4 regions of the Pseudoalteromonas sp. SG44-5 genome follow, and region 4 is predicted to be linked to each of the others. Evidence: predicted binding sites of a transcription regulator. Region 4 holds the regulator's gene; each other region holds the start of a gene.
The links. Region 4 encodes sigma-54, which starts transcription at its own class of promoters, with help from an activator protein. Its sites were predicted from a motif close to GTTGGCACGNNNNTNGNNT; they were not measured.

Region 1: a site for sigma-54 is predicted at 1,846-1,864, ahead of H5079_RS17715 (P-II family nitrogen regulator). Genes of this name have one in related genera too.
Region 2: a site for sigma-54 is predicted at 1,507-1,525, ahead of H5079_RS15380 (EF-hand domain-containing protein). Genes of this name have one in related genera too.
Region 3: a site for sigma-54 is predicted at 1,463-1,481, ahead of H5079_RS07730 (PspA/IM30 family protein). Genes of this name have one in related genera too.

The regions. Positions count from the first base shown of each region.
Region 1 is NZ_JACJES010000038.1:8,177-11,947, reverse strand. It holds gene H5079_RS17725 (S10 family peptidase) at 1-109, opposite strand, end outside; gene H5079_RS17720 (diguanylate cyclase) at 462-1,727, shown strand; gene H5079_RS17715 (P-II family nitrogen regulator) at 1,909-2,247, shown strand; gene H5079_RS17710 (ammonium transporter) at 2,257-3,486, shown strand; gene mrcB (penicillin-binding protein 1B) at 3,663-3,771, shown strand, end outside.
Region 2 is NZ_JACJES010000021.1:11,263-15,033, reverse strand. It holds gene H5079_RS15390 (TrkH family potassium uptake protein) at 1-428, shown strand, start outside; gene H5079_RS15385 (flagellar brake protein) at 468-1,139, shown strand; gene H5079_RS15380 (EF-hand domain-containing protein) at 1,608-1,820, shown strand; gene H5079_RS15375 (calmodulin) at 1,970-2,182, shown strand; gene H5079_RS15370 (EF-hand domain-containing protein) at 2,251-2,466, shown strand; gene trkA (Trk system potassium transporter TrkA) at 2,542-3,771, opposite strand, start outside.
Region 3 is NZ_JACJES010000004.1:221,116-224,886, reverse strand. It holds gene dusA (tRNA dihydrouridine(20/20a) synthase DusA) at 302-1,270, shown strand; gene H5079_RS07730 (PspA/IM30 family protein) at 1,524-2,204, shown strand; gene H5079_RS07725 (PspC domain-containing protein) at 2,215-2,421, shown strand; gene H5079_RS07720 (hypothetical protein) at 2,458-2,784, shown strand; gene H5079_RS07715 (copper chaperone PCu(A)C) at 2,863-3,372, shown strand; gene H5079_RS07710 (DUF2333 family protein) at 3,381-3,771, shown strand, end outside.
Region 4 is NZ_JACJES010000006.1:52,066-55,836, reverse strand. It holds gene lptC (LPS export ABC transporter periplasmic protein LptC) at 1-143, shown strand, start outside; gene lptA (lipopolysaccharide transport periplasmic protein LptA) at 133-678, shown strand; gene lptB (LPS export ABC transporter ATP-binding protein) at 675-1,400, shown strand; gene H5079_RS08855 (RNA polymerase factor sigma-54) at 1,470-2,963, shown strand; gene hpf (ribosome hibernation promoting factor) at 2,990-3,277, shown strand; gene ptsN (PTS IIA-like nitrogen regulatory protein PtsN) at 3,282-3,734, shown strand; gene rapZ (RNase adapter RapZ) at 3,756-3,771, shown strand, end outside.

The sequences.
Region 1 (3,771 bases), on a different contig from region 4:
CTTTGCTGTCGATATCAATACGACGCTGGTTATTATCGGCAAAGGAGGCACTACTAAGTGTTAAGGCAATGGCGGCAATAGGTAAAAAAATACTTTGGCTAAACTTCATGAATGACCCTTTTTTATTGTTAATGTTCTATTAAAAGAAATATTCAGTAAAAAAACAAAAGTATTGAGACTAGTTGCCGATAATAGTGGTTGAGTAAATAGAATGTGTAAAAACTTAGCTTTTAACGCTTTGTATCGCTCTTTATTTCGATCGTAATGAAAGTAATGTATATTCGCATCTATTTATAAATAGCAGCTTAAATAAGTGAGATTTACTTTAAAAAAATAGTGGCAAACCGACAGGGTGTGTAATTTGCTTTTTAATAAATTTAAAATCTCATTAAAGGCTTTAAATTTATGATGAACATATGGTTATAAAACAAGTAATCAAATTAGAAGTAAAGAGAAGCCCTATGCAAAGACTGTTGATAGTTGAAGATAGTAAAGTAGTACAACAAGTCCTTCGCCATATATCTGCACAGTATCTTGATGTTGCCATTGATTTTGCTTGGTCTTTATCTGAGTGTAAGGAGTTTGTAAGTAAGCACAGCTATACACTAGCCTTAGTTGATTTAACGCTCCCCGACGCACCAAATGGTGAGGTGGCCAAATATACCTTATTAAAAGGTATTCCTACTGTGGTGCTTACTTCTAAGATGGATGAGTACAAGCGCCTGCAAATGTTAGAATTAGGCGTAATTGATTATGTGATAAAAGATAACCGTGACTCATATAATTACGCTATAAAATTAGTTGCACAGCTGTTGCGTAACCAAGGCTGTAAAGCATTAATAGCCGACGACTCGGTTTTAAGTCGTACTTTAATGAAGCAAATGCTAGAAAAACAATTATTTGCAGTCAGTGAGGCGCACGATGGACGCCAAGCATTAGATATGCTCAAAAACGATGCTGAAATTAAATTACTCATGACAGACTATGCAATGCCAACAATGGATGGTTTTGAATTAGTTAAAGCGGTGAGAAACTTTAGAGGCCGTGATGACTTAGCAATTATTGGGTTATCAGGCGCGAGTAAGCATGGTTTATCGGCGCGATTTATTAAATATGGTGCTAATGATTTTTTAACTAAACCTTTTATGAATGAAGAGTTTCATTGTCGTGTATTGCAAACCATGGAGCAGTTATCGTTAATTGCAGACATTAAAGAAAGTGCTTTTCGAGATCATCTTACCGGGCTTTATAATCGTCGTTACTTTTATCAGTATGCTGAAAAACTACTCAAAAATAAAAATCAGAAAAATAGCTTAGTGTTACTCGATATAGATTTTTTTAAAGCAATAAACGATGAATTTGGGCATGACGGCGGCGATCAGGCACTTAAACAAGTGAGTAATTTAATCCGTACTTCATTTTCTAACAGTACAGTGGCACGTATTGGCGGTGAAGAGTTTGCAATTATATTAACGCAAGTAGAAGTTGAACAAGCCGAGAAGTGTTTAAATTTATTTATACAAAAGTTCGCAAGTTACGACTTTACTATCAGTGATAAAACCTTATCAATAACAGCAAGTATAGGCCTAGCCGAATTTCAAAATACCAATTTAACCGCTGCTATGCGTGTTGCCGATAGAGCTTTGTATCAAGCTAAGGATCAAGGGCGCAATTGTGTGGTTTTAAATAGTACTTTGCAGCTAGCAGAGGTTACAGCTATACGTTGAGTTAAATACACACGCACCAATCAAGTATTATATATAAAAAAACGCACCTAATTGGTGCGTTTTTTTGTTTTAAATATAAAATATTTTTATAAGTTATTGTTTTTTATTGCCATATAAAAATGGCATAAAGCTTGGATTGTATTAACTAAGAAAAACAATAACGTGTCCTAAGGGGACTAAAATGAAAATGATTAGTGCAATCATCAAGCCATTTAAATTAGATGAAGTGCGTACAGCACTCGCTGATTTAGGCATAGAAGGGATGACAGTTGTTGATGTAAAAGGCTTTGGTCGACAACGTGGTCATACCGAATTGTATCGTGGGGCTGAATACCAAGTTGATTTTATTCCTAAAATTAAACTCGAAATTGCCACTCGTACTGAAAACTGCCAACGCGTAGTTGACTCAATTACGCAAGTTGCAGGCACCGGAAAAATAGGTGACGGTAAGATTTTTGTGTACGACCTAGATCAAATTGTTCGTATTCGTACGGGCGAACTTGATGAAGATGCACTTTAAGGGGGATTTATGGAAAGTACACTGATAGAACTAAAGTTTTCGCTCGACACCTTTTATTTTTTAATTTGTGGCATATTAGTAATGTGGATGGCCGCAGGGTTTGCCATGCTAGAAGCGGGTTTAGTACGCTCAAAAAACACCACAGAAATATTAACTAAAAATATCGCCTTGTATTCAATTGCATGCACCATGTTTTTACTCGTTGGTTACAATATTATGTATGTAGGGAATACCGAGGGAGGCATCATTCCTTCATTTGGTGGCTTAATTGGTACACAAGCCGCTGATGCTGATCACTCTCTAGAATCTGATTTTTTCTTTCAAGTTGTTTTTGTTGCCACGGCTATGTCTATTGTCTCGGGTGCGGTGGCTGAGCGCATGAAGTTGTGGGCATTTTTGGTGTTTACCTTGGTGTTAACTGGGCTTATATATCCTATTGAGGGTTACTGGACTTGGGGCTCTGGATTTTTATCGGCAATGGGTTTTGTTGACTTCGCGGGCTCAGCAATAGTGCATGCAACCGGCGCATCAGCGGCATTAGCTGGCGTATTATTACTGGGTGCACGTAAAGGAAAATATGGTAAAAATGGCGAAATATACCCAATTCCGGGGTCAAACTTGCCTTTGGCAACGTTAGGTACGTTTATTTTATGGATGGGCTGGTTTGGTTTTAACGGCGGCTCGCAGCTACTTATATCAGATGCAGAAAACGCGACTGCTGTAGGAAAGATTTTATTAAACACCAATGCTGCTGCTGCAATGGGGGCTGTTTCAGCACTATTTGTTTGTAAAGCATTATGGGGTAAAGCCGATTTAACTATGGTATTAAATGGCGCGTTAGCTGGGCTGGTTGTGATTACCGCCGATCCGCTTTCACCTTCACCATTGATGGCGTGTTTATTAGGGTTATTAGGCGGCTCATTAGTGGTATTTAGTATTGTTATACTTGATAAGGCAAAAATAGACGACCCAGTTGGCGCTATTTCTGTGCATGGCGTATGTGGAGTACTTGGTATTATGCTAGTACCTGTGACAAACGCCGAGGCAAACTTGGTAACTCAGTTAATAGGCTTGTTGTGTATTATTGGTTTTGTGTTTATTTCTTCGCTGCTGGTGTGGGCAATCTTAAAGCATACTATGGGCATTAGGGTTACCGAAGAAGAAGAGCTAAACGGTATGGATCAACACGATTGTGGCATTGACGCCTACCCAGAATTTGTATCGGTTCGTAGTAATTAAATTTAAGTTATTGTGTGTTGTCCAAAGCGCTACTTAGGTAGCGCTTTTTTATTTCAGGGGAGGTTAACTTTAGTGCTGCTAAGATGGGTTGTTAATTTACCTTATAATGGTGAACTAGTAGGTGACTATGCTAAGCTCACGTCCGTAAAATAAACCTTGGAATAAATTACATTTAAATGGCTGATAACAAAAAAACACCGACAGGTAAAACCCCCACAAAGCGCAGCGCTAAACCCTCTAAAAGTACACCGCGTAACGGCGCTAAAAAAAGTACAAAAAACAAAT
Region 2 (3,771 bases), on a different contig from region 4:
TTATAGGTGGCTGTGCGGGCTCTACCGGTGGCGGTATGAAAGTGGTGCGCGTATTCTTACTATACTTACAAGGCGTGCGAGAGCTTAATAGGCTAGTGCATCCTCGGGCTATATATTCTATCAAGTTAGGCAGCAAAGCGTTGCCAGACAAAGTAGTAGAAGCTGTATGGGGGTTTTTCTCAGCGTACGCATTGGTGTTTATAATTATTATGCTAGCGCTGATGGGAACCGGTATGGATAACATTACAGCATTTTCTGCTACTGCAGCGTGTTTAAATAACCTTGGCCCGGGCTTAGGAGATGTTGCATCGCACTATGGGTCTATTAGTGATGGTGCTAAATGGTTGCTTACCATTGCTATGGTATTTGGCCGTTTAGAAATATTTACTTTATTAGTGCTGTTTACGCCTACATTTTGGCGCGGATAATTTAATTGTTAGTTTATAAAGAGTATTAGGGAAAAGGATATGCCAACAACTAACCTAGAAAAGTTACACCAAATAATGTCTGGTGCCATGGTTGATCTTGAAATTTTAACACCAACAGCCAGCAAGCGTGTAAAAACAGAGTTTATAGGTTTGCTCGAAAATCGATTTATTATTTTAAACTATCCGAGCTCAAAGCGCCTGCCTACAGCAAGCGACTACCTGCACGATGGGGTAATGGTGGTAGTAAGAGCACTAATAGAGGGAAGTGGTGGGCAGGTTATCGCTTTTCGTCAGCAAATAATGTCAGTTGCATCTCATCCCGCACGCTTACTTTTTATTAATTACCCAAAGCAAGTGCAGTTATTCGATTTACGCTCGCAAACTCGTATACCTACCTTATTATCGGCCAAGCTAAAACTTAGTGATGACAGGATACTCGACGGGGTAATTAAAGATATTTCGCTAACGGGCGTAAAGTTTGATCTTAAAGACAAAGCCCAGGCCGAAAACATTAAAGGGATGCAATGCTCAATCATCCTCGATAGCAGTAATAAGCAAGTTAAAGACTTTCAGGGAGAAATTTGTAGCGTGAAAGAACACGTTCAAGGTGCTTACTGTGGAATAAAGCTATTAGCCAGCGAAGAAGAAATGAAAAGCTTTATGGGGGATCACTTTATTGACCCTTCAATACTCCAATCAGAAACCGAGTAACTGTACATTTCGCTATTTTGCAACAAAATAGCGATTTATTAAATTTAATTTTAAATAACGCATACCTGCATTGATAAAAATAAAATAATCGATAAAAAACAATTATTTATAAAAATAAAAGCTATTGGTTATTTTCATTTCAAAAATTATTCAGCTGTAACCGAGTTGAATACCCCAGCTAAACAGTCTCCTTACAGTGTGTATTTATAATCTGTGGCGTTTTTTGCTTTTTGTAAGGCATTGAATTTGTTCGAACTTATTGTTTGGGCTTAAAGTGTGTTGCAAAAAGGCAACAAAAATAGACAGTTAATTATCACCTTTAAGTGCATGTTACCTTTAACTAATTGAAGTTATTGATGTTTTAAATGTTGGCATCGAAGTTGTAATAGTTAAGCTGTATTGCATTAAACGTGATTTAAAGTGAAGCACTTAATCGCAGTTAACATAAACTTTGAAGGAAGATTGATTATGAAAACATTAAATAAAACGTTAGCACTTATCGCTCTAGCATCGTCATCAGCCGCTTTTGCAGCAAGTGATTTTGATACCCTTGATGTAGATGGTAATGGCGCAATTAGTCAAAGCGAAGCTGCTGTTGATGCAGAGTTAATGAGTATTTTCTCAGAGCTTGATACTGACCAAAACGGTGAGTTATCAAAAGAAGAATTTTCTAAAGCATAAGCAAAATGCAAGGTTGATAAAATTCTGTGTTGCCAAAGACAACCTAAGTAAGCAAGGGAGCTTATGAAAAAGAATAACAAGGAAAGTATAAACCTTAGTATATCTAATTTTTTGATAAAGCATTGAATAACATAGTAAAGGATTAAATTATGAAACAGTTAAATAAAGCACTCGCACTTATCGCTCTAGCATCGTCATCAGCCGCTTTTGCAGCAAGTGATTTTGATACCCTTGATGTAGATGGTAATGGCGCAATTAGCCAAAGTGAAGCGTCGGTAGATTCCGATTTAATCGCACAATTTGCAGAGTTAGATACAGATGGTAACGGTGAGCTTTCTAAAGCAGAGTTTGCTAACTACTAATTACTTTTTCGGTTATTTTTCACAGCCAGGGATTTCTGAGAAGGACCTCTCATTTTTAGGAGATTATTATGAAAGTATTAAATACATCACTTGCGATTTTAGTTTTAGCGTCTTCAGCAGCAGCCTATGCAGCAGTGGATTTTGCCTCTTTTGATACCAACGGCGATGGTGTTATTTCTCAGCAAGAAGCTGCGGCAAATACACAGTTAGTAAAAATATTTGATCAGCTAGATACTGACGGTAATGGCGAACTTTCTAAAGAAGAGTTTGCCAAAGTACAATAAAGCTTTAGTACCCTATATTAAAAAAGCAGCTTAACTAAGCTGCTTTTTTGTGTTTAAAATACCCACAATGTACTGCTATAAAAATATGGCGCTCACCTGAAATAGTTTTTCTACAATATTAATGTGCTTTTTATCAATTAAGAACATGATGACATGGTCGCCCGACATAATAATGGTATCGTCGTGGGCAATAAGCACGTCGTCGTTACGTACTACAGCACCAATAGTAGTACCTGCTGGGAGTTTTATATCCCTTACAGTTCGGCCAACTACTTTAGATGTATTTTCATCACCATGGGCAACAGCTTCAATAGCTTCAGCTGCACCTTTGCGTAGTGAATATACGTTAACAATATCGCCGCGGCGAACATGAGTAAGTAATGCCGAAATAGTGGCTTCTTGTGGTGAAATTGCAATATCAATATCGCCGCCTTGTACTAAGTCAACGTATGCACTGCGTTGAATAAGTACCATGGTTTTTTGTGCGCCCATACGTTTTGCTAGCATGGCCGACATTATATTTACTTCATCATCGTTGGTTACAGCAATAAACACATCAACCTGATCTATATGCTCTTCTGACAATAGCTCTTGGTCTGACGCATCTCCGCAAAAAACAATCGTGTTGTCGAGCATTTCAGAGAGTTGCTCGGCGCGCTCTTTGCTGCGCTCAATTAATTTTACACTGTGATTTTTTTCCAGTGAGCGCGCTAGGCCTGCGCCTATATTACCGCCACCAGCAATCATAATGTTTTTATATGAACGCTCTAACCTTTGGAGTTCGTTCATAACGGCGCGGATGTGTTTAGTGGCTGCTATAAAAAACACTTCATCATCGGCTTCAATAATTGTTGTGCCTAGAGGTTTTATCGCTTTTCCTTGGCGATAAATAGCGGCTACACGAGTTTCCACATTGGGAATATGCTGTTTAAGCGTAGATAGCGCATAACCTACTAATAAACCGCCATAGTAAGCTTTTACAGCAACCAAAGAGAGCATGCCATCGGCAAACTGCAGCACTTGCAATGCGCCTGGGTAGTCTATTAAGCGGCGAATGTACTTAGTTACTAATGCCTCAGGAGCAATATAGTGATCGACCGGCAAGTCATCGTTATGAAACAGCTTTTCTCGATACTTTAAATATTGCTCAGAACGAATTCGGGCTATTTTAGTCGGGGTATTAAAAATACTATACGCAACTTGGCAGGCAACCATGTTTACTTCATCTGAACTGGTTACCGCGATAATCATATCGGCGTCTTCCGCACCGGCTCTGCGAAGTACATCTGGGTGAGCGCCGTGACC
Region 3 (3,771 bases), on a different contig from region 4:
GAAAGCCCGACTAGAAATAGTCGGGCTTTTTTACGTCTGCAAGAAAGTGAAATGTGGGTGGCTGAACTTTGAACGCTGACGTTTTCAATATAAATGGTATCTATATTTTTTGCTTATTCTGATATAATAATGTTTGAATTTAGCGCAGATACGCCTGATTTTATATTCTAAAACACCCCTTTTGATTGTTCCCTACGGTGTAGTTATTTATTAATAATAGATCTAAATGTGTGTAAATAAGCAAAAAAGAGATATTTAAATTGAACGAAATGTACTTAAACTTATATAGCACGGTGTACCAATGAAACCACTCGATAGACGCTTTTCTGTAGCACCCATGTTGGATTGGACTGATCGTCATTGTCGTACTTTTCATCGTAAAATGACTAAGCATACAGTGTTGTACACGGAAATGATCACCACGGGTGCTATTTTGTTTGGCCGAGGCGACTACCTACACTTTAATCAACACGAAGGGCCTGTTGCATTGCAGCTGGGTGGCTCTGATCCACAGGCTCTTGCACAATGTGCAAAGCTTGCGGGTGAGCGTGGTTATGACGAAATTAACTTAAACGTAGGTTGCCCGTCAGATCGCGTGCAGAATGGTCGTTTCGGTGCTTGTTTAATGGGTGAGCCGCAATTAGTTGCTGACTGTGTGGCGGCAATGAAAGCAGAAGTAAATATACCTGTTACGGTTAAAACGCGCATTGGTATTGATGAGCAAGACTCGTATGAGTTTTTGTGTGCACTTATAGAAGCGTCGCATAATGTTGGGTGTGATGATTTTATTATTCATGCTCGTAAAGCTTGGTTAAAGGGGTTAAGCCCTAAAGAAAACCGTGAGGTACCGCCGCTTGATTATCCACGTGTTTATCAGTTGAAAAAAGATTATCCACAACTCGATTTAAGTCTTAATGGTGGTGTTAAAACAATTGAACAAAGTTTAGAGCATTTACAGCATATTGATGGTGTGATGATTGGTAGAGAAGCGTATAGCAACCCATTTATACTCAATGAAGTGGATGAAAAGATTTATGGTGATATCGCTAACACGCAATCTCGTCATGATGTCGTGCGCTCTATGTATAGTTATATTGAAGACGAAATGCGCTTAGGGGCTAACTTTTGGCATGTTGCTCGTCATATGCTGGGGATTTTTCAGGGGCAGCCTGGTGCCCGTGGATTTAGGCGTCATCTGTCTGAAAATGGCCATGGAAAACAAGCCGACTTATCGGTAATGGATAAAGCTTTGAGTTTTGTACCTGAATAATCAGCTAAGTGAATAATTTAATAAATGAATAAATACAGCCATCTTCGGATGGCTTTTTTGATCCTAAAAAATAGTCAAAAGTTTAGTTTATTGGCTAATTACACTTAATCATATTCAGTTAAAAGTAACTTTAATTTATAAATTATAAGTTTAAGTTTCTGAATTTAATGTGTTTTACTGTTTATATTATTACTTGGCATAACTCTTGGAATCTAATTTGTGTAATCACTTAAAAAGTTAACAGGAGAATCTCATGGGAATATTTAATCGCGTAAACGATATTGTTCAAGCAAATATAGTGTCGATATTAGACAAGGCAGAAGATCCAGAAAAATTACTTAATTTAATGCTCAGCGAGATGCAAGATGCACTTACTGAGTGTCGCATTACGACAGCGGCTTTGTTGTGCGAAGAAAAAACACTTAAACGTCAAATTGAAAATAAAAATAACAATTTAGTATATTGGCAGGATAAAGCTGAGCTAGCAATAGAGAGAGGTCGAGATGATTTGGCAAAATCAGCTTTGCTTGAAAAACAAACCATTAGTAACACAGTTGTAGCAAAGCAGCTGCAACTAGAAACGCTGCAGCAATCAATAACTAAAATGACAGCGGATTGTCAGCGTTTGCAACAAAGAATAGCCGAGGCTAAAGCCAAGCAAACACAGTTAGTACAGCGGCACAATATAGTGGCTGCAAGGGGGCAAATAAATAGCCAATTACAAAGTGAAAAAGTTGCACATGCACTCTCTCGATTTGAGAAAGTAGAGCAGCGCGTAGAAGGTATTGAAGCACAGGTAGAAGCGTACGAGCTTACTGATTCAGAAAATACTATAGCTGCACAAATAGACGCTTTGGTGAAAAACGAACAAGTAGATGCAGAATTAGCTCGCTTAAAAGCTGATTTAAAAACTAACTTAAAACAGAGTGCTTAAGGAGATAATTATGAATAGTTTTAACAGCAAACGTGGTTGGTACAAAGATCCACTTGATAAAAAAATATCTGGTGTGTGCAGTGGTTTAGCGCAGCGATTAGATTTACCTGTGTGGTCAACACGACTTGTCACTATTTTATTATTTTTGAGTTTTCCGTTTGCAATTGCACTAGGTTATTTTATTGCGCATTGCTGCCTAGAAGAAAAAATAATTTAAGCTAATTTACATTTAGATTGAATTAAGGAGAGCTAAATGAAAGCGTTAGCCGTATGTATAATTGTTTATTTACTATTTTTTACTGATGTTGTCTCTGCGGTGCACTTTGATACTTGGCAATTACCGCTTTGGATTGCAGATACAAGTTGGACTGGGCTTGAGCTAATAGGAGTTTTAGCGGCTATTATTATTTTTGTAGCTGTTGCAGTACTAATAACGATAGGATTAGTTGGCGCAGCAGCAGTTGCATTAGTCGGAACTGTATTGGCATTTTTATTTGGATCGCTGATGATTGCTTGGCCGTTACTATTTATTGCGGTACTTTGCTGGTTAGTAGCTGATAACAAAAAAGTAGCATCTTAACTCCAAATTAACTGACTATTGCAACTGAACTATGTTAAATTTGATACTTAGCATTATGTTTTAACAAGGATTAGAGTGGTGATTAAACAGTGTATTTCAATTGTTTTGGTGTCGGTTTTAAGTCTTTTTTCATCATCATCGATGGCACATTCAGGGCATGATCACGATGCGGATGTTGCTATTATTAAGGTTAGTAATGCACAAGTAAGGGAGTTTTTACCTGCCACAACTTCAAGTGTAGGTTATTTAAGTATTATAAATCATAGTGATACTGTGGCTACGTTGACTAAAGCAACTATTGATGGCTTAGGTCGCGTTGAAATTCATGAGCACTCGCACGTAGATGGCATGATGAAAATGCAAAAAGTTGAATCGTTAACAATTAACGCCCATCAACAAATCGATTTTAAGCCTGGTGGCTATCATTTAATGATTTTTGAACCACAAGAACCGTTAAAAGTAGGCCAACAACGTAAACTCACACTATATTTTAGTGATGGCAACCGTGTATTTACCAATGCTCAGGTGGTATCGCTTGCATCACAAGCAGAACAATCACAAGCATCAAAACAACATACTCATCATTAGGAGGATCAATGTCACAACATAAAGGGAAAATAGTTGCAGCATTAGCTATATTACTAATTATTTTTTACGCAATAGCTGTTTATTGGAGTACGGAGCCTGCTCGTTTTAATGTGGTAGAAAAAGCAAAGCAGCAAGCGCAGCAACGTAATGAGCAATTTGTTATTGGTTATACAACAACATCAACATTAATAACGGTAGCAAGTACGTTACTCGAAAAGCCAGGCGGTTATTTATCAAATGATGTTTTGCCGCCAAGTATAATAATGGACGATATGCCTGCGTGGGAATATGGCGCACTCGAAATGGTGCGTGATTTAGCCCTTTCTATGCGTAAAGATTTTAGCCGTTCGCAATCGCAATCAACTGAACACGAAGCTCTAAAAAAAGCACAGCCGCAGT
Region 4 (3,771 bases):
TGCTACTCACTATGCGCAGCGAACAGCCCGTTATTATAACTGGACCGAATTTAAAGATCACCGGTAAAGGCCTTGAAGCCAATTTAACAACCGAGGTGATAAAACTAATTAACCATACGCGAACACTATATTATGACCAATAACCTTGCAAAAATACTTATTATTCCATCGCTTATACTTGTATTTAATAGTAATGCGGCAGAGCAAAGTACTTCCCCATTAGCTAATCAAATTTCTATTAGTGCTGACCGCCAAGAAGGCCAACTAAAAGAAAACGTTGGTATTTTTGAGAAAAACGTCGAGATAATTCACGGTAATCGTCGTATCACCGCCGATCGTTTAGAAGTACATAAGCGCGACGAACTTGGCGATAATAAACAACTATTAATTGCCACGGGCAGCCCTGCATATTTTGAAGAAAAGCAAGCAGATGGCACTGTCATGAGCGCCAGCGCTAACGAAGTACGTTACGATGTAGCGAAACGTTTTTTAACCCTGGTAGGAGATGCAAACATTTCTCAAGCTGGGCAAAAAATTACGGCTAAAAGCATCACCTATGATATAGAGCAACAGCTTATAAGTGCTGAAAAAGATGAAAACTCAACTGATCGGGTACACACTATTTTAGTGCCTGTAGACGTAAAAAAAGAACAAAAACTCAATAAAGGTCAGCCATGAGTACATTAAAAGCAGAGCTATTAGCAAAAAGCTATAAAGGCCGTGAAGTTGTTAAAAATGTAGGACTTGAAGTAAAAGCTGGCAGCATTGTTGGTTTACTTGGCCCAAATGGCGCAGGTAAAACCACTACCTTTTACATGATTGTAGGCTTAGTACCTAGCGACAAAGGTAAAATATTAATTGATGATAACGATATTACCTTACTTCCTATGCACAGCCGTGCTCGTTTAGGTATTGGTTATTTACCACAAGAATCTTCTATTTTTAGAAAGCTCACTGTGTATCAAAATTTAATGGCTATTTTAGAAACGCGTAAGCAACTAAATAAACAAGCCAGGGAAGAAACCCTAAATAGTTTATTGGACGAATTTAGCCTGCAACATATTCGCGACAGCTTAGGTATGGCGCTATCTGGTGGTGAACGTCGCCGCGTAGAAATAGCACGTGCTTTAGCTGCAGATCCTAAATTTATATTGCTTGATGAGCCCTTTGCTGGCGTGGATCCTATTTCAGTACTCGATATTAAAAAAATTATAGAACACCTTAAAAATCGTGGTATTGGCGTACTAATTACCGACCACAATGTAAGGGAAACCCTTGATGTTTGTGAAAAAGCCTACATTGTTTCTCATGGGGAGCTAATTGCATCTGGTACTCCTGAATTTGTATTAAACGATAAAACAGTACGTGATGTTTATTTAGGCGAGCAGTTCAAACTGTAATATTTATGTTATTACTATAAGCATCTGCTAAGATTAATCATATCAATTTATAAGGATTGTTAGAGATAAATGAGGCAATCATTACAGCTGCGCATGGGCCAGCAACTTACAATGACTCCGCAACTGCAACAGGCTATTCGCTTATTGCAGCTTAGTACCTTGGATCTCCAGCAAGAAATACAAGAAGCACTTGATAGCAACCCATTACTTGAAGTTGATGAACAAGATTACACGGAAGAATCAGCAGGTAAAAACGAGCAAAAAGCAGATGACATTACTGTTAGCGCCTCTGCTGACGACACCCCAAGCGAGTATGAGCAAGATAGCGGTGAAGCACTAAATAAAGACACCATAAGCGACGACATGGCCATGGATGTATCATGGGATGAATATATGAGCGCAGCGCCTGCCTCTTCATCAGGGCCAATGCCTGAAGATGAATCTATTTATCAAGGTGCATCAACCGAAACCCTGCATGAATACTTAATGTGGCAATTACAGCTCACCCCTTTTAGCCCTACCGACGAAGCTATTGCCATAGCTATCGTTGAAGCCGTAGATGACTCTGGTATTTTAACCCTCAGTTGCGAAGACCTTTTAGCAAGCTTTAACCAAGAAACTGACGACGAACACGAAGTAGAACTAGATGAAATAGAAGCAGTGCTAAAGCGCATTCAATTATTTGATCCTGTTGGTATTGCAGCTCGCAGCTTGCAAGAATGCTTATGCATTCAATTAAATCAATTTGATAAAGACACCCCTTATATTAACGAAACAAAAATGGTGTTAACTGATCATATCGATTTACTCGCTGCTCGCGACTATCGTACGTTAATGAAAAAAACTAAGCTCAAAGAAGAAGAGCTTAAAGAAATAATGACACTTATTCATACGCTTAATCCTAAGCCTGCGGATACTATTGTCAGAGAAGAGTCTGAATACGTTATACCTGACGTGTCTGTTAAAAAAATAAAAGGCCGCTGGGTGGTAGAGCTAAACCCTGATAGCATGCCAAAAATACGTGTTAACAGCCAATATGCGGCTATGTCTCGTACAGTAAAATCCAGCGGTGACAGCCAATTTATTCGCTCGCACTTACAAGAAGCTAAATGGTTTATTAAAAGCCTAGAAAGTAGAAACGAAACACTCCTGAAAGTAACTAATTGTATTGTTAAGCAGCAACAAGCGTTTTTTGAACATGGCCCAGAAGCCATGAAACCTATGGTATTAAACGATGTTGCCGAAATAGTTGAAATGCACGAGTCGACTATTTCACGGGTCACTACGCAAAAATATATGCACACTCCACGTGGCATTTTTGAGCTTAAGTACTTTTTTTCAAGCCATGTAAGCACCGAAAATGGTGGCGAATGTTCATCAACTGCCATACGTGCCCTGATTAAAAAGTTGATAGCTGCAGAAAACTTAGCCAAACCATTGAGTGATAGCAAGATTGCAGATATATTGGCTGAGCAAGGAATTAAAGTAGCTAGACGGACAATTGCAAAATATCGCGAATCTCTGGCTATTCCCCCGTCGAATCAACGTAAAAGCTTGATTTAAGACGTACAACAAAGAGGAAAATGCTGATGCAACTAAACTTAACTGGTCGTCATGTAGACATTACAGACTCATTAAGAGACTATGTAAATAATAAATTTGCAAAGCTGCAAAGACACTCAGATCACATAACTAATGTGCATGTTATTCTCGATGTAGAAAAATTAAGTCAAAAAGCTGAAGCAACAATTTTTGTAAGTGGCGCTGAGCTATTTGCATCGACCGAACACCAAGATATGTACGCTGCCATTGACTCGTTGATTGACAAACTCGATCGTCAAGTAATTAAACACAAAGAGAAGTTTGCTCGACACTAACACTATGAAATTAAGCTCACTTATATGCCAGGACTGCAGCAAAGCTGTGGTCCTTTTTAATAGTAAAAAAAGAATTTTAGAATTCATCAGTGAACTCGCGCATAAAAAAATGCCGTATTTACCTCAGCAAGATATTCTCACTGCTTTATTGGCAAGAGAAAAGCTAGGTAGTACCGGTATTGGCCGAGGAATAGCAATTCCACATGGCCGTATGAGCGGGGCACAAGAGCCTCTTGCCTTAATTTTAATAAGCGAAACCGCTATTAATTTTGATGCAATTGATAATCGTCCAGTTGATATTTTTGTTGCGCTTATAGTGCCCGATGGCGATAACCAGCAGCACTTGAAAACACTAGCCACAATAGCTGATAAACTAAACGATAAAGAGTTTTGTAAGCAATTGCGTGCGGCAAAGTCTGATGAAGCGTTATACCAAGTTATTTTGGATCAATCCTAGTTACTAATAAAGGGGTGGTAAATGGAATTAATTATTA